DNA from 4 places in the Rhizobium atlanticum genome. Region 1 is predicted to be linked to each of the others. Evidence: predicted binding sites of a transcription regulator. Region 1 holds the regulator's gene; each other region holds the start of a gene.
What was found. The regulator LexA, encoded in region 1, represses DNA repair genes until DNA is damaged. The targets are predictions, from matches to a motif close to TGTTCNNNNTGTGTTCNG.
Positions count from the first base shown of each region.

Region 2: a site for LexA is predicted at 1,210-1,227, ahead of PH551_RS02850 (ImuA family protein). Genes of this name have one in related genera too.
Region 3: a site for LexA is predicted at 1,815-1,832, ahead of PH551_RS00720 (putative DNA modification/repair radical SAM protein). Genes of this name have one in related genera too.
Region 4: a site for LexA is predicted at 1,947-1,964, ahead of recA (recombinase RecA). Genes of this name have one in related genera too.

Region 1 covers NZ_JAQJCJ010000009.1:8,635-11,843, reverse strand. The annotation lists partial or broken gene PH551_RS14435 (ComEC/Rec2 family competence protein) at 1-1,485, shown strand, start outside; gene lexA (transcriptional repressor LexA) at 1,466-2,182, opposite strand; gene PH551_RS14425 (VOC family protein) at 2,381-3,209, shown strand, end outside.
Region 2 covers NZ_JAQJCJ010000002.1:87,105-90,313, reverse strand. The annotation lists gene PH551_RS02855 (Y-family DNA polymerase) at 1-482, opposite strand, end outside; gene PH551_RS02850 (ImuA family protein) at 403-1,164, opposite strand; gene PH551_RS02845 (hypothetical protein) at 1,540-1,848, opposite strand; gene dinB (DNA polymerase IV) at 2,002-3,102, shown strand; gene PH551_RS02835 (exonuclease domain-containing protein) at 3,141-3,209, shown strand, end outside.
Region 3 covers NZ_JAQJCJ010000001.1:147,057-150,265, reverse strand. The annotation lists gene PH551_RS00725 (UdgX family uracil-DNA binding protein) at 1-577, opposite strand, end outside; gene PH551_RS00720 (putative DNA modification/repair radical SAM protein) at 577-1,809, opposite strand; gene greA (transcription elongation factor GreA) at 2,076-2,552, shown strand; gene PH551_RS00710 (glycosyltransferase family 4 protein) at 2,579-3,209, shown strand, end outside.
Region 4 covers NZ_JAQJCJ010000010.1:172,187-175,395, forward strand. The annotation lists gene alaS (alanine--tRNA ligase) at 1-588, opposite strand, end outside; gene recA (recombinase RecA) at 744-1,832, opposite strand; gene PH551_RS16555 (carbohydrate kinase family protein) at 2,062-3,006, shown strand; gene PH551_RS16560 (pseudouridine-5'-phosphate glycosidase) at 3,096-3,209, shown strand, end outside.

The DNA of each region.
Region 1 (3,209 bases):
ATCGTCGCGATCTCTGGCCTCAACATGGCGCTGTCGGCTGGCATCTTCTTCGTCGGCTTTCGGATGCTGCTCAGCCTCTTTCCCGGCGTCGCCCAAGCCTATCCGACAAAGAAGATCGCCGCTGCCGGCGCGCTCATCGCCGTCACCGCCTATTACCTGATCTCCGGTTTCGGGGTTTCGGCCGAGCGCGCCTTTATCATGATGGCCATCATGCTGATTGCCGTCTTCTTCGACCGGCCGTCGATCAGCCTGCGCAATGTCGTTCTCTCCGCGCTCATCATCATCGCCATTTCACCTTCGGAAGTATTGGGACCGAGCTTTCAAATGTCCTTTGCCGCCACATTGGCCTTGGTATCGGGCTATCAGTTGTGGAAGGACAGGCGTGTCCGCGAAAACGCTTTTCTGAAACTGCCGATCATCAGGCCGGTGGTTGCCGTCGCCGGTTTCTTCGGCGGCGTCTTCCTGACCTCGCTGATCGGCGGCTTTTCCACCGCATTGTTTTCGATTGAGCATTTTCATCGCCTGAAGGCTTACGGCCTGCCGGCAAACCTTGCGACGATGCCGATTATCTCCTTCATCGTCATGCCGGCCGGATTGTTGGCGATGTTGCTCATGCCTTTCGGTTTGGACGCTCCGCTCTGGAAGGTCGTCGGATTCGGCCTCGATCTGGTGATTGCGGTTGCCAAGACGGTGTCCGGCTGGGGCGGTGATATCGGCATCGGCCGCTTGCCCGGCTGGTATTTCGCAGTGGCGGTGGCAGGCTTTCTGCTGCTGACGCTGCTGCGCACTCGGCTGCGCCACGTCGGCACATCGATCATCGCCATCTCGACGCTCATCGTGCTGCTTCTGCCGGTTCCCCGGCCGCCGGATCTGGTGATTTCGGAGGATGGCAGTCTGGTTGCGGTCGTCGCGGCTGAGGCAATAGCTTCCAACCGTGAAAACCCGCCGGATTTCATATTCGACCAGTGGCAGAGAGCGCTGGTGCTGCCGACACATGATCCGCCGAAGATGCTGGATGGTCCGGCCATTCCGCCGGAAGGAGAAGACCGCCGTGTCAGGCTTTCCCGCGATCAGCAGAACGAAGCGAGTGCAGCGATGCGGGCAGCCGCCGCAGGCGGTGAAGCAAACCGTTTTTCCTGCGTCAAGAAGGCTTGGTGCACATCAAGACTTGGCAATGGCAATATCGTCACCGTCACCGTCATCGACAATGCCGCCTATCTCGGCCCGGCCTGCGATACGGCCGATATCGTCGTGACCTCGGTCCGTCTGCGTTTCAACAGCTGCCGTTCAGGCGGCACGCTTTTCACCGGCGAGACGCTGCGCAGGACCGGTTCGCTCGAATTGCGCTTCGCCGATGCCGGCCTGGAGGTCACCACCGCCTTCGATGCTTTGTCGCGACCATGGATGCGCCATCGCGCCTATGATTGGCGCAATGATCGTTTTACCGATTCCAGCCCATCCGGCGTCAGTGATAGCGACGGATGAGGCCGACGAGCTTGCCCTGCACCTTGACGCGGTCGGGCCCGAAGATGCGGGTCTCATAAGCCGGGTTGGCGGCCTCGAGCGCGATCGAGGCGCCCTTGCGGCGAAAACGCTTCAGCGTTGCTTCCTCGTCATCGACGAGGGCAACGACGATATCGCCGGGACTGGCGGTACTGCCGTTGCGAATGATCACGGTGTCGCCGTCGAAGATGCCGGCGTCGATCATCGAATCGCCTTTGACCTCCAGCGCATAGTGCTCACCGGAGCCGAGCATATCTGCAGGAACGACGATATCGTGGGTGTTGTTCTGGATCGCCGAGATCGGAACGCCGGCGGCGATACGTCCCATGACCGGCACGGAGACGGAGTTGCCATTGTCGGCGACCGGCTTTGGCGCAGCGGGGGCGGCGACCGGCTGGGGCTTGCCGAGGCTGCCCTCGATGACGCTCGGCGAAAAGCCGCGACGCTGAAGACTGGGGTTATAGGCCTCCGGAAGCTTGATCACCTCGATCGCCCGGGCGCGGTTCGGTAGGCGGCGAATGAAGCCGCGTTCCTCAAGCGCCGTGATCAGGCGGTGAATGCCGGATTTCGAGGCGAGATCCAGGGCATCCTTCATTTCGTCGAAAGAGGGAGGAACGCCGGATTCCTTCATGCGCTCATGAATGAAAAGGAGAAGCTCCTGTTGTTTGCGCGTGAGCATCGACGTCAGACCCCGTGATTGAAACAAATCCAGAACGGACACTATATGTTCCATATGTGTTCCGCAAGTAGCTAAATTTCCGTAAAAGTTCACGTCAACTCGCGGAGATTTTTATTTTCATTTGCTGGATTGGCGCACATGTCTTGCATTGAGGGAGGTGCTGTCGCACATCTCTTGCCGGTTTCAGGAGGGATATTCATGAACGCGCATTCCGCCAGGTCGCACCCGCTGGATCATGTCGTGCTGCCCGTGGTCAATATCGATCTGGCGCGTGAGAGGCTCGGCAAGCTCGGTTTCACCGTCGCCGCCGATGCGCGCCATCCCTTCGGAACGGAGAATGCCTGCGTCTTTTTCGCCGACAAGACCTATCTGGAGCCGCTTGGCGTGGCGAGTGTCGACGAGAGCGAAGCAGCGGCCCGCCAGGGCAACGTCTTCATCGCCCGCAATCGCGCCTTCCGTTTCCGCTGCGGCGAGGAGGGACTTTCTGCGCTGGCCTTCCTCAGCGAGGATGCCGACCTCGATCATAAGCGCTTCGTCAGCAACGGCGCGAGCGCCGGTGAGATGTTGCAGTTCAGCCGGCCGATGCGGATGCGGGACGGTTCGGAGAGCGTCGGCAGCTTTAAGCTGGCCTTTGCAGCTGATTTGCGCGCCCCCGATTTCTTTCTCTTTACTTGCCAGCGCATCACTTCGTTCCCTACAGATCGCGCCGCGCTGGAGACGCACGCCAATGGCGTGATCGGCATTGCCGAGATCGCACTTTGTGCACCGGACCCGGCGGCATTCGCCGCCTTCGTCGGGCTCGCGATTGGGCAGGCGGCGGTGGAGAAAACCGGTTTCGGCATGAATATCGCGGCATCGAATGCAAAGATCAGCTTGATGACGCCGGAAGGGCTGGAGGCCTATTTCGAGACCGCTGTCTCATCAGCCGATCGCGGCCTGCGGGGGCGGGCAATCCTCTTCAACGTCATCGATCTTGCCGTGACAGAAGCGCATTTGGGTGCTAACGGGATCACATTCACACGCAAGA
Region 2 (3,209 bases), on a different contig from region 1:
GTCTCTCGACCGGTGGACCGAGCGAGCGCATGCGCCGCACCCCAGGTGTCGGCGATCGCCGCTCGCGCTGAAAGACCCCTCCCGCGGAAGCGGTTGACGAGACCGGAGAGCATCAGCTCCTCGCCACCCTGCAGATGGTCGGCGCCTTCCGTATCCATGACGATACCGTCAGGAGGATCCATGGCGACCACAGGAGAATATTGCGACAAGGCCCAGAGCGCCAGCCGTTCGAGGGTGGCCAAATCCGCCGCCGGATCGGCATCGATCATCATCAGTCCGTGGATCAGGGCCCGCGCCTTGGCGGCCGGCATGCCGACACGAAGGCCGAGCTTGATTGCTGCCTGGTCGGCCGCCGCAATCCAGCGCTTCGAACCGCTTCTGGCGACGATCACCAGCGGTGTTTCAACCGATAGCGAAGGATCGGCTCGTCTGATCCGGTCGGTTGGCAGTGTCGGAAGAAAGACAGATACGACCCTGGCCATCACATGCTCCGATAACGAATTCGCCTCCCTCTCCTGCTCTCACCCGCATCAGTTCCGCCAACCAGCGGGCCCGACCGACGCCTGAAACCGGCAGCGGCTCGGAGGGCAGTACCGAGATCCGCCAGCGCGTTGCGGCCGCCGTCGGCATGCCGAAGTCAGAAGCTTCCGTCTGGCGCCGCCAGCGCCGGATCACCAGGCCCAGCGTGCCAGACTTTTCAGCCGCCAACTGCAGCCGGCGTGAGGCTGTCATCGGCAGGCGCACCAGTTCGGCAACGACCGCGCCAAGCCCGCCATAGCGCAGCGCCTCCTCGAAGCTTGCGAGCACCGTCTCTTCCTTGTCGCACTCAACGAATATAACGCGGTCCGGATGAAGCCCCACCTGGGCGAGTGCGGGAAAGAAGAGATCAAAGCGCGTCAGGCACCAGACAACCTTGCCGGTGGTGCGGGCAGCGATGCCGCCGATGAAGAGGGCAGCAGCAGCCCCGTCAATCGCGCCATTGCCGCCGCCAGCCACCTCATGCAATGCCCCAGAAGTGAGGCCACCGCCCGGCAGCTGCGCATCAATCTCGCCGACGCCGAACGGCAGGACTGTGCGATTGCGCAGACCGCTCCCTTCCAGGCTGGCGATTTTCTCGCGCAACTCGTCGAGAACGACGTTCGAAGTGGCGACGGCTATGGTCATGATCTCCTTTACGGCAACCCGTTTTCGGCTTGAGATGGTGAACTGCGTTCTTTATTTGTTCTCAAAGCGGAAATGAGTCAATGCGCATGTGGCGCGTGGAAGTTGCGCGAGAGTGGCCATCGAAGAAATCCGCGAAGGGATTCAATTTGATGGCAGGAATGGGAATTTTTTCGCATGACGCGACAGGAGCTCGCCGGCTGGATCCAGGTTGAAAGCCTGTGGGCGCCGGTCTTCATGACAAGCCATCTCCGTCGTCGCCCATGGAATTGCGGTCACACCCGTCATGCGCTGGATCGACCGCGAACGTGGCGTCGACAGAATGCGACCGATGCAGGGCCGGGGGGAACGGATGGTGACGGCTCAAAACGCTAGAGATCAGCGTCCGGAAACCCGGATCGCGCCAACGTCACCGAACGTCCGCTGAACCGCGGGGATCATGCTGGAATTGATATCGACGGAAACTTCGATCTCTCCTTCAAGCGGAGCATCGCTGCGCGCACTACCATCATGAGAGGCGTCCCCGCCGGAGGGAGCAGAGCCGGCGGTATTCTTCGCGGAGGCCGACTGGACGAAGATGTCCGGTCGGGCAATGCCATGCTGCTGGACGAGATGTTCCACCGCAAGGTCGGCAGTCACACGCGTTTCGAAAACTGCTGTGATGGTCGTGGTGCTGTCTTCGGCCATAGGTCAATCTCCACTTCGCTAGGGTTATCGATCAAACGCCTGAAGAAGCGAGGAGTTTCCCTCGGCAGATGCAGGAGATGCGGGTGAGGACTTGGATGCGTCGTCGGCAGCTGCTATGTTCCTGTTTCGTTTTCGCCAGTGACACCAAATGCCATGGATCTCACCGCCGTCTCAACCGTCAGAAAAATCATTCATGTGGACATGGATGCCTTCTACGCGTCTGTCGAGCAGCGCGACAATCCGGAACTGCGTGGCAAACCCTTGGCTGTTGGCGGAGCGGCCGCCCGGGGCGTCGTTGCAGCAGCAAGCTACGAAGCCCGCGAGTTTGGTGTGCGCTCAGCCATGTCCTCGGTCACGGCAGCTCGAAAGTGTCCTGACCTGATTTTCGTGAACCCGAGGTTCGAGGTCTATCGCGCCGTCTCCCAGCAGATCCGCGATATCTTTGCGGAATACACGCCGCTGATCGAACCTTTGTCGCTCGACGAGGCCTATCTCGACGTCACCGAAAACCTCAAGGGCATGTCGATCGCCACCGAGATCGCGCTGGAAATCCGTGCCAAGATCAAGGCGGTCACCGGACTGAATGCTTCCGCCGGTATCTCTTACAACAAGTTCCTCGCCAAGATGGCGTCCGACCTCAACAAGCCCAATGGCCAAGCAGTCATCACGCCGAAGAACGGGCCAGCTTTCGTCGAGCAGCTGGCGGTCAAGAAATTCCATGGCGTCGGCCCGGCCACAGCGGAGAAGATGCTCCGCCTGGGTATCGAGACCGGTGCGGATCTGAGGGCAAAGTCCCTACAGTTTCTCGTCGAGCATTTCGGGAAGTCTGGGCCGTACTTCTATGGCATTGCACGGGGCATCGATGAGCGGCAGGTCCAGCCGGACCGAGTGCGGAAGTCGGTCGGCGCCGAGGACACATTTGCGGTCGATATCAGCGACCTTGACCTTGCGACAAACGAACTCCGGCCACTTGCGGAAAAGGTCTGGTCCTACTGCCAGGCCAAGGGCTTCAGCGGCAAGACGGTGACTGTGAAGATAAAGTACTCCGATTTCACCCAAGCGACGCGGAGCAGGAGAACTGCCCTCCCTTATGCAGGTGTCGGCGATATTCTCGCTGCCGCCAATGCCCTGCTGGCGGGTGTCTATCCGTTCAAGCTCCCGGTCCGGCTCCTTGGCGTGACACTGTCGTCGCTCACCAATGACAAGAAGGCGGCCGAAAGCGAGGAACAACCGCAGCTCGGCTTGGGTTTTTGATTAGAGGAAGCTGGAGCAGATCAAGGGTCAAAGCCGCAATGTTCCCATCCTGTATTCGAGTTATCGACCTGGAAACCGCTGGCAGCGGGCCGAGCGATGTCTGCGAG
Region 3 (3,209 bases), on a different contig from region 1:
GCTCGTCGGCAATTGTCAGGCGCTCGCCCTCCCAGGCGGCCGACCCCTTGGGCGTAGCAATCAGCCAGTCCATGTCGTTAAAACGGCGCTGGAAAAACGGAGCCGTGCGCCTGACGATATGATGGTCGGGCTCGAACCAGGCTAGGAATTTCCGACGTGCTGCCGATACCGCACCAACTTCCTTGAAACGGACGAAGGCCGTCATCTTGTGAGCGTCGCGCCGAACGCTCTTCGCCATCAGCTTGGCCCGCACGACATCCTCATCGGACGTCACCTCCAGCAGTTGCCGGTCCATCTGCAGCCGCCAGAGCAGACGGTACAGCAGAGAGAATCGCGCCGGATCGGAATGGCAGAGAACCGTCTCAGCAAGCCCTATGAAGGCGGGCGGCACCGTCATCGGCTTGCGTGTCGTCGCGGGCGCCGGCGGCATGGCGTCCCGCTGAAAGGACAGATCGGCCTCGGCGCTCCTTTCGCGCCAATCGATCTCCTCCGGCAATATGCCGGCGGCCGCCAGGGCGCGTGCCGCGTCACGCCATTCGGCAAGATCTCCGCGTCCTGCGAGAACCACCCGGCGCATCATAGCAACGATAATTGTTCGGGCTGCGGCTCGAACATGGCCCGCAGGTCCGGGCGGTCGATCAGCCGCCTTGGCGACCAGCCTTCCGCGGCGATAAAGGGCTGGACCTTCTTGATCGAAACGCCGAGCCGGGAGAGATCATCGAGCCGCAGGCGACGAAAACGGCGCGCCGAAACGATCGCCTTCACAGTTTTGGTGCCGAGGCCCGGCACACGCAGCAGTCGCTCACGCTCAGACTTGTTGATGTCGACCGGAAACTCGCCCCGGTTGGCAAGGGCCCAGGCAAGCTTTGGATCGAGATTGAGATCAAGCATGCCGTCCGCCTGGCTTGCGGTGATTTCCTCGATGCCGAAACCGTAGAACCGATACAGCCAGTCTGCTTGGTAGAGCCGGTGTTCTCGCATCAGCGGCGGTTTGATCAGCGGCAGGTTTTTCGAAGCGTCGGGGATGGGGCTGAAGGCGGAGTAATAGACGCGCTTCAGGCCATAGCTGCTGTAAAGCCGGCCGCTGCTCGCAAGGATAGTGGCGTCATTGGCCCCGTCCGCGCCCACGATCATCTGCGTGCTCTGGCCGGCCGGGACGAAACGCTGTCGTTTCCTCGTCTTTAATGTCGGCTCACTGGCCGCCTCGATCTTGAGCCGGAGGTCCCCCATCGATCGCCTGATACTGGCAGGCTTCTTCTCCGGTGCGAAACGGGTAATCCCCCTATCGGTCGGCAGCTCGATATTGAGCGACAGCCTGTCGGCATGAAGCCCCGCCTCCTCGATCAGATGCGGCGACGCCTCGGGAATCGCCTTGAGATGGATGTAGCCCCGGAAACTATGCGTCACCCGCAGTTCGCGGACGATGCGGACCATCTCCTCCATCGTATAATCGGAAGAGCGGATGATGCCGGAGGAAAGGAAGAGGCCTTCGATATAGTTGCGGCGGTAGAATTCCAGCGTCAGCCAGACGACTTCCTCCGCCGTGAAGCGTGCCCGCTCGACATTGCTGGAGGAGCGATTGACGCAATAGGCGCAGTCATAGATGCAGAAATTGGTCAGCAGGATCTTCAGAAGGGAAATGCACCGCCCATCCGGAGCATAGGCATGGCAGATGCCGGATCCCTCGGTCGAACCCAGTCCGCCGCTTCTGCTCGAATCGCGTTTCACCGTGCCGCTAGAAGCACAGGAAGCATCGTATTTCGCAGCGTCTGAAAGGATGGCCAAGCGTTCGGTTAGCGACTTCTTCATTAGTATGTTCACTATATGTTCTCGGCCGCAAAGTCAATCCCGACGTCCCCGCTTCTGCCCCGTTTTGGCGCACATTACCTGACGTACCAGCGGGTTGCGTTTCATTTATGCGAATTTTCTGGAAATCAGCCGTGGCGATCTGCTATAAGCATGCAACTATGATTGTGGCACGGTTCCGAAGCTCCCCTTCGGGACCTGTTTTCTTTTGTGTGTGCCTGACTGTGCTGACGCAAGACGGGCGGCCGCAAGGAGTGAAGGACAGAAAAATGGTTGATAAGGTACCGATGACACAGGGTGGTTTCGTCAAGCTGCAGGAAGAACTGCGCTGGCGTCAGCAGGAAGAGCGTCCCCGAATCATCGAGGCGATCGCCGAAGCCCGTGCCCATGGCGACCTTTCCGAAAATGCCGAATACCACGCCGCCAAGGAAGCCCAGAGCCACAACGAGGGCCGCATCACCGAGCTGGAAGACCTGACGGCGCGCGCCGAGGTTATCGATCTCACCAAGATGTCGGGCGACAAGATCAAGTTCGGCGCCAGGGTGAAGCTCGTCGACGAGGACACCGAGGAAGAAAAGACCTACCAGATCGTCGGCGACCAGGAAGCCGACGTCAAGGCCGGCCGCATCTCCATCTCCTCCCCGATCGCCCGTGCGCTGATCGGCAAGGAAGTCGGCGATTCCATCGAGGTCAACGCGCCCGGTGGCTCCAAGGCCTACGAAATCCTCCAGGTTTCCTGGGGCTGATCGCCCGCCAGACATGAGATCCATCCTTGCCGGACATTCGTGACGTCGAGATCATCGCGCCCAATTTCAAGCGCCGGCTCTCCGGCGTCACCTCGACCATCGTCCAGCTCATCCCATGTCAGATTCGGCTTGGCATGCGCATAGCAACGCTCGGGCCGGGCCTGCCGGAGGGCCTGCCAAAACTGAGTTGGGCGCAGCTTTTCGGGCTCTGGCGCCCGCCGGCCCGGCGCCGTCACCGCGTCTGGCACGCCCGCCGCAACAATGAGATGGCCGTCGGCATCCTGCTTCGTCATGTCCTGCGCATGCCGCTGAAGCTGCTCTTCACCTCGGCCGCGCAACGCCGTCACACCGCCTATACGAAATGGCTGATCCGCCGCATGGATGCGGTAATCGCGACCAGCGACCGTTCCGGCTCCTTTCTCGAGGTGCCTCACACGGTCATCCAGCACGGCGTCGACCTTTCCTTGTTCCACCCGCCGGAAACGGCCGACGATGGCATTGGCGCCACCGGGCTGCGCGGACGCTATCTCGTCGGCTGCTTCGGCCGCGTGCGTCATCAGAAAGGCACCGATCTCTTCGTCCAAGCGATGATCGACCTCTTGCCGCAGCACCCCGAATGGACGGCCGTCGTCTCCGGCCGCGTGACGGCGGAGCACA
Region 4 (3,209 bases), on a different contig from region 1:
GTCGCCGTCTTCCTCAGGCGAACCGGGAGGGCCGCCCCAGACATTCTCGCCCTGGTCGATGAAGATTTCCGAGCAGGGTCCGCAGGGTCCGGTATCGCCCATCTGCCAGAAATTGTCGGAGGTCGGGATGCGGATGATCTTGTCGTCGGAGAAACCGGCGATCTTCTTCCACAAAGCCGCTGCTTCCTCGTCTTCGGAATAGACGGTCACCAGCAGGCGATGTTTCGGCAGGTCAAAGCCTTCGGTCACGAGCTTCCATGCCAGCTCGATCGCATTCTCCTTGAAATAGTCGCCGAAGGAGAAATTGCCGAGCATCTCGAAGAAGGTCAGGTGACGCGCGGTATAGCCGACATTGTCGAGGTCGTTATGCTTGCCGCCGGCGCGCACGCATTTCTGCGAGGTTGTCGCGGTTGCATAAGGACGTTTTTCCAAGCCGGTGAAGACGTTCTTGAACTGCACCATGCCGGCATTGGTGAACATCAGCGTCGGGTCGTTGCGCGGCACGAGCGGACTGGACGGAACGATCTCGTGGCCGTTCTTCTTGAAATAGTCGAGGAAGGTCGACCGGATGTCGTTTACGCCGCTCATTCTATGCCCTTCAATGCTGCCGTAGGCAGATAAATTCAAATCCATCGGCTTTTAACGTTCGCCTCCGCCACTGTCCAGCCGACAAACAAAACCGGCCGCATTCTGATGAGGGAATGCGGCCGGCTGAGATTTCAAATCAAGTTCAAGCGCGAAAATTACATCTCAGCGGCAGCATCGCCGTCATCGGCATCCGGACCACCATTCTGCAGGAAACGATCGGCGATTAGGCCGGCATTCTGGCGCAGCGCCAGCTCGATCTCGCGGGCGAGATCCGGATTGTCACGCAGGAAGGTCTTGGCGTTTTCGCGACCCTGGCCGAGACGCTGGCTGTTATAGGAGAACCAGGCGCCCGACTTCTCGACGATGCCGGCCTTGACGCCGAGGTCGACGAGCTCGCCCGTCTTCGACACGCCTTCGCCGTACATGATGTCGAACTCGACCTGCTTGAAGGGGGGCGCCATCTTGTTCTTGACTACCTTGACGCGGGTCTGGTTGCCGACCACCTCTTCGCGCTCCTTGACCGAGCCGATGCGGCGAATGTCGAGGCGCACGGAGGCATAGAATTTCAGCGCATTGCCGCCGGTCGTCGTTTCCGGAGAACCGAACATGACGCCGATCTTCATGCGAATCTGGTTGATGAAGATCACCATGCAGTTCGACTTGGAGATCGACGCGGTCAGCTTGCGCAGCGCCTGGCTCATCAGGCGGGCCTGCATGCCCGGCAGGCTGTCGCCCATCTCGCCTTCGATTTCGGCGCGTGGCGTCAGCGCGGCGACCGAGTCGACGACGAGAACGTCGACGGCGCCGGAGCGCACCAGCGTGTCGGTGATTTCGAGCGCCTGCTCTCCGGTATCTGGCTGCGAGATCAGCAGATTCTGCAGATCGACGCCAAGCTTACGGGCATAGACTGGATCGAGCGCGTGTTCGGCATCGACGAAGGCGCAGATGCCGCCCTTCTTCTGCGATTCCGCAATGGTCTGCAGCGCAAGCGTTGTTTTGCCCGAGCTTTCCGGCCCATAGATTTCAATGATGCGGCCCTTCGGCAAGCCGCCAATTCCGAGCGCGATATCGAGACCAAGCGAGCCCGTCGAAACCGTCTCGATCTCGACGACGTTCTCGTTGGAGCCGAGTTTCATGATCGAGCCCTTGCCGAACGACCGCTCTATCTGTGAGAGTGCCGCTTCAAGCGCCTTGCTTTTGTCCACCGATTTGTCCTCTACCAGCCGCAATGTATTCTGAGACATCCGATCCACCTTTAGGTTATTGAAGCCGCTCAAGCAATGTCGAGTTTGTACCCTATTTGTTCCATTCCCGCAATAGGCGCACAAACATTTGAAAGAAAAAGGTAAAACGGTCCGTGTTCTACATTTGTTTTATCGATGCAAAGCAACGGCTTAGACCCTCTGCGCAAGCTTTGCTGCGGCCGGGCAATGAGCATCGATTCGCCCTTCGCACTTTATGATCCCGGGTAAGTTGATGAAAAAGATTCTCGTTCTCGGCGGTGCCCATATCGACAGGCGTGGCCGCATCTCCGGCGAAACGGCGCCAGGCGCCAGCAATCCCGGCACCTGGTTCGAGGAGCCGGGCGGCGGCGGTTTCAACGCAGCGCGTAACCTTGCAAGACTGGGTTTTCACGTGACGATGATCTCGCCGCGCGGCGGCGATCCCATCGGCGAAATGGTCGGCGAAGCTGCCGATTTCGCCGGAATCGACGACCGGCCCTTCGTCTTCCTCGACCGCAAGACACCGAGCTATACGGCGATCATCGAGAAGAACGGCGACCTCGTGATCGCCCTTGCCGACATGGATCTCTACCGTTTCTTCGTGCCGCGGCGCCTGTCCATCCGCTGGGTGCGCGAGGCCTTCGCCGCCCATGATTTCATTCTCGTCGACGCCAATCTGCCGGAAGAGACAATCGCGGCGATCGTCGCCAAGGCGAACTCCCTGGCCAAACCCGTTGCGGCCATCGCCATCTCGCCGGCCAAGGTGGTCCGGCTGAAACCCTGCATTAGGGATATCGATTATCTGTTCCTGAACGAGGCCGAAGCCGCCGCCGTTACCGGCTTGCAGCCGGAGGATTCGGGCGGTTGGCCGCCGCTCCTGAATGAGATCGGCATCAGAAACGCCGTCGTCACCCGCGGACGGCGCGAACTCGTTGCGATTTGCAAAGACCGCGCCGTGGCGCTGCAGCCGCCAATCGCCGAAACCGTCGCCGATGTTACCGGCGCCGGCGATTCCCTTGCCGCCGGCACGCTCGCCGCCTTGATATCAGGCCTGCCGCTTGAGGAGGCCGTTCGCTACGGCGCGGCGGCGGCAGCGCTCACGGTGCAGTCACGGCACGCCGTCAACGAAAATCTGACTCCGAATCTCTTGAATGAGGCGCTTGCCCTTGTTCCCAAGGTCAGAATTCTGCATTGAAGCGGCTGAATTAAAGAGTTGAGCAAGATGCCGTTTCGAAAGCCGCCCACGCTTTTGGTATCATGCTCTGCCGATCACAGGATAAGACCATGACCAAGCCCATCTCCCCTCTTCTGCCGATCGCCTATTCGAAGGAGGTCGCCAGCGCCAAGCAGCGCGGCGCACCACTGGTGGCGCTGGAATCGACCATCATCACCCATGGC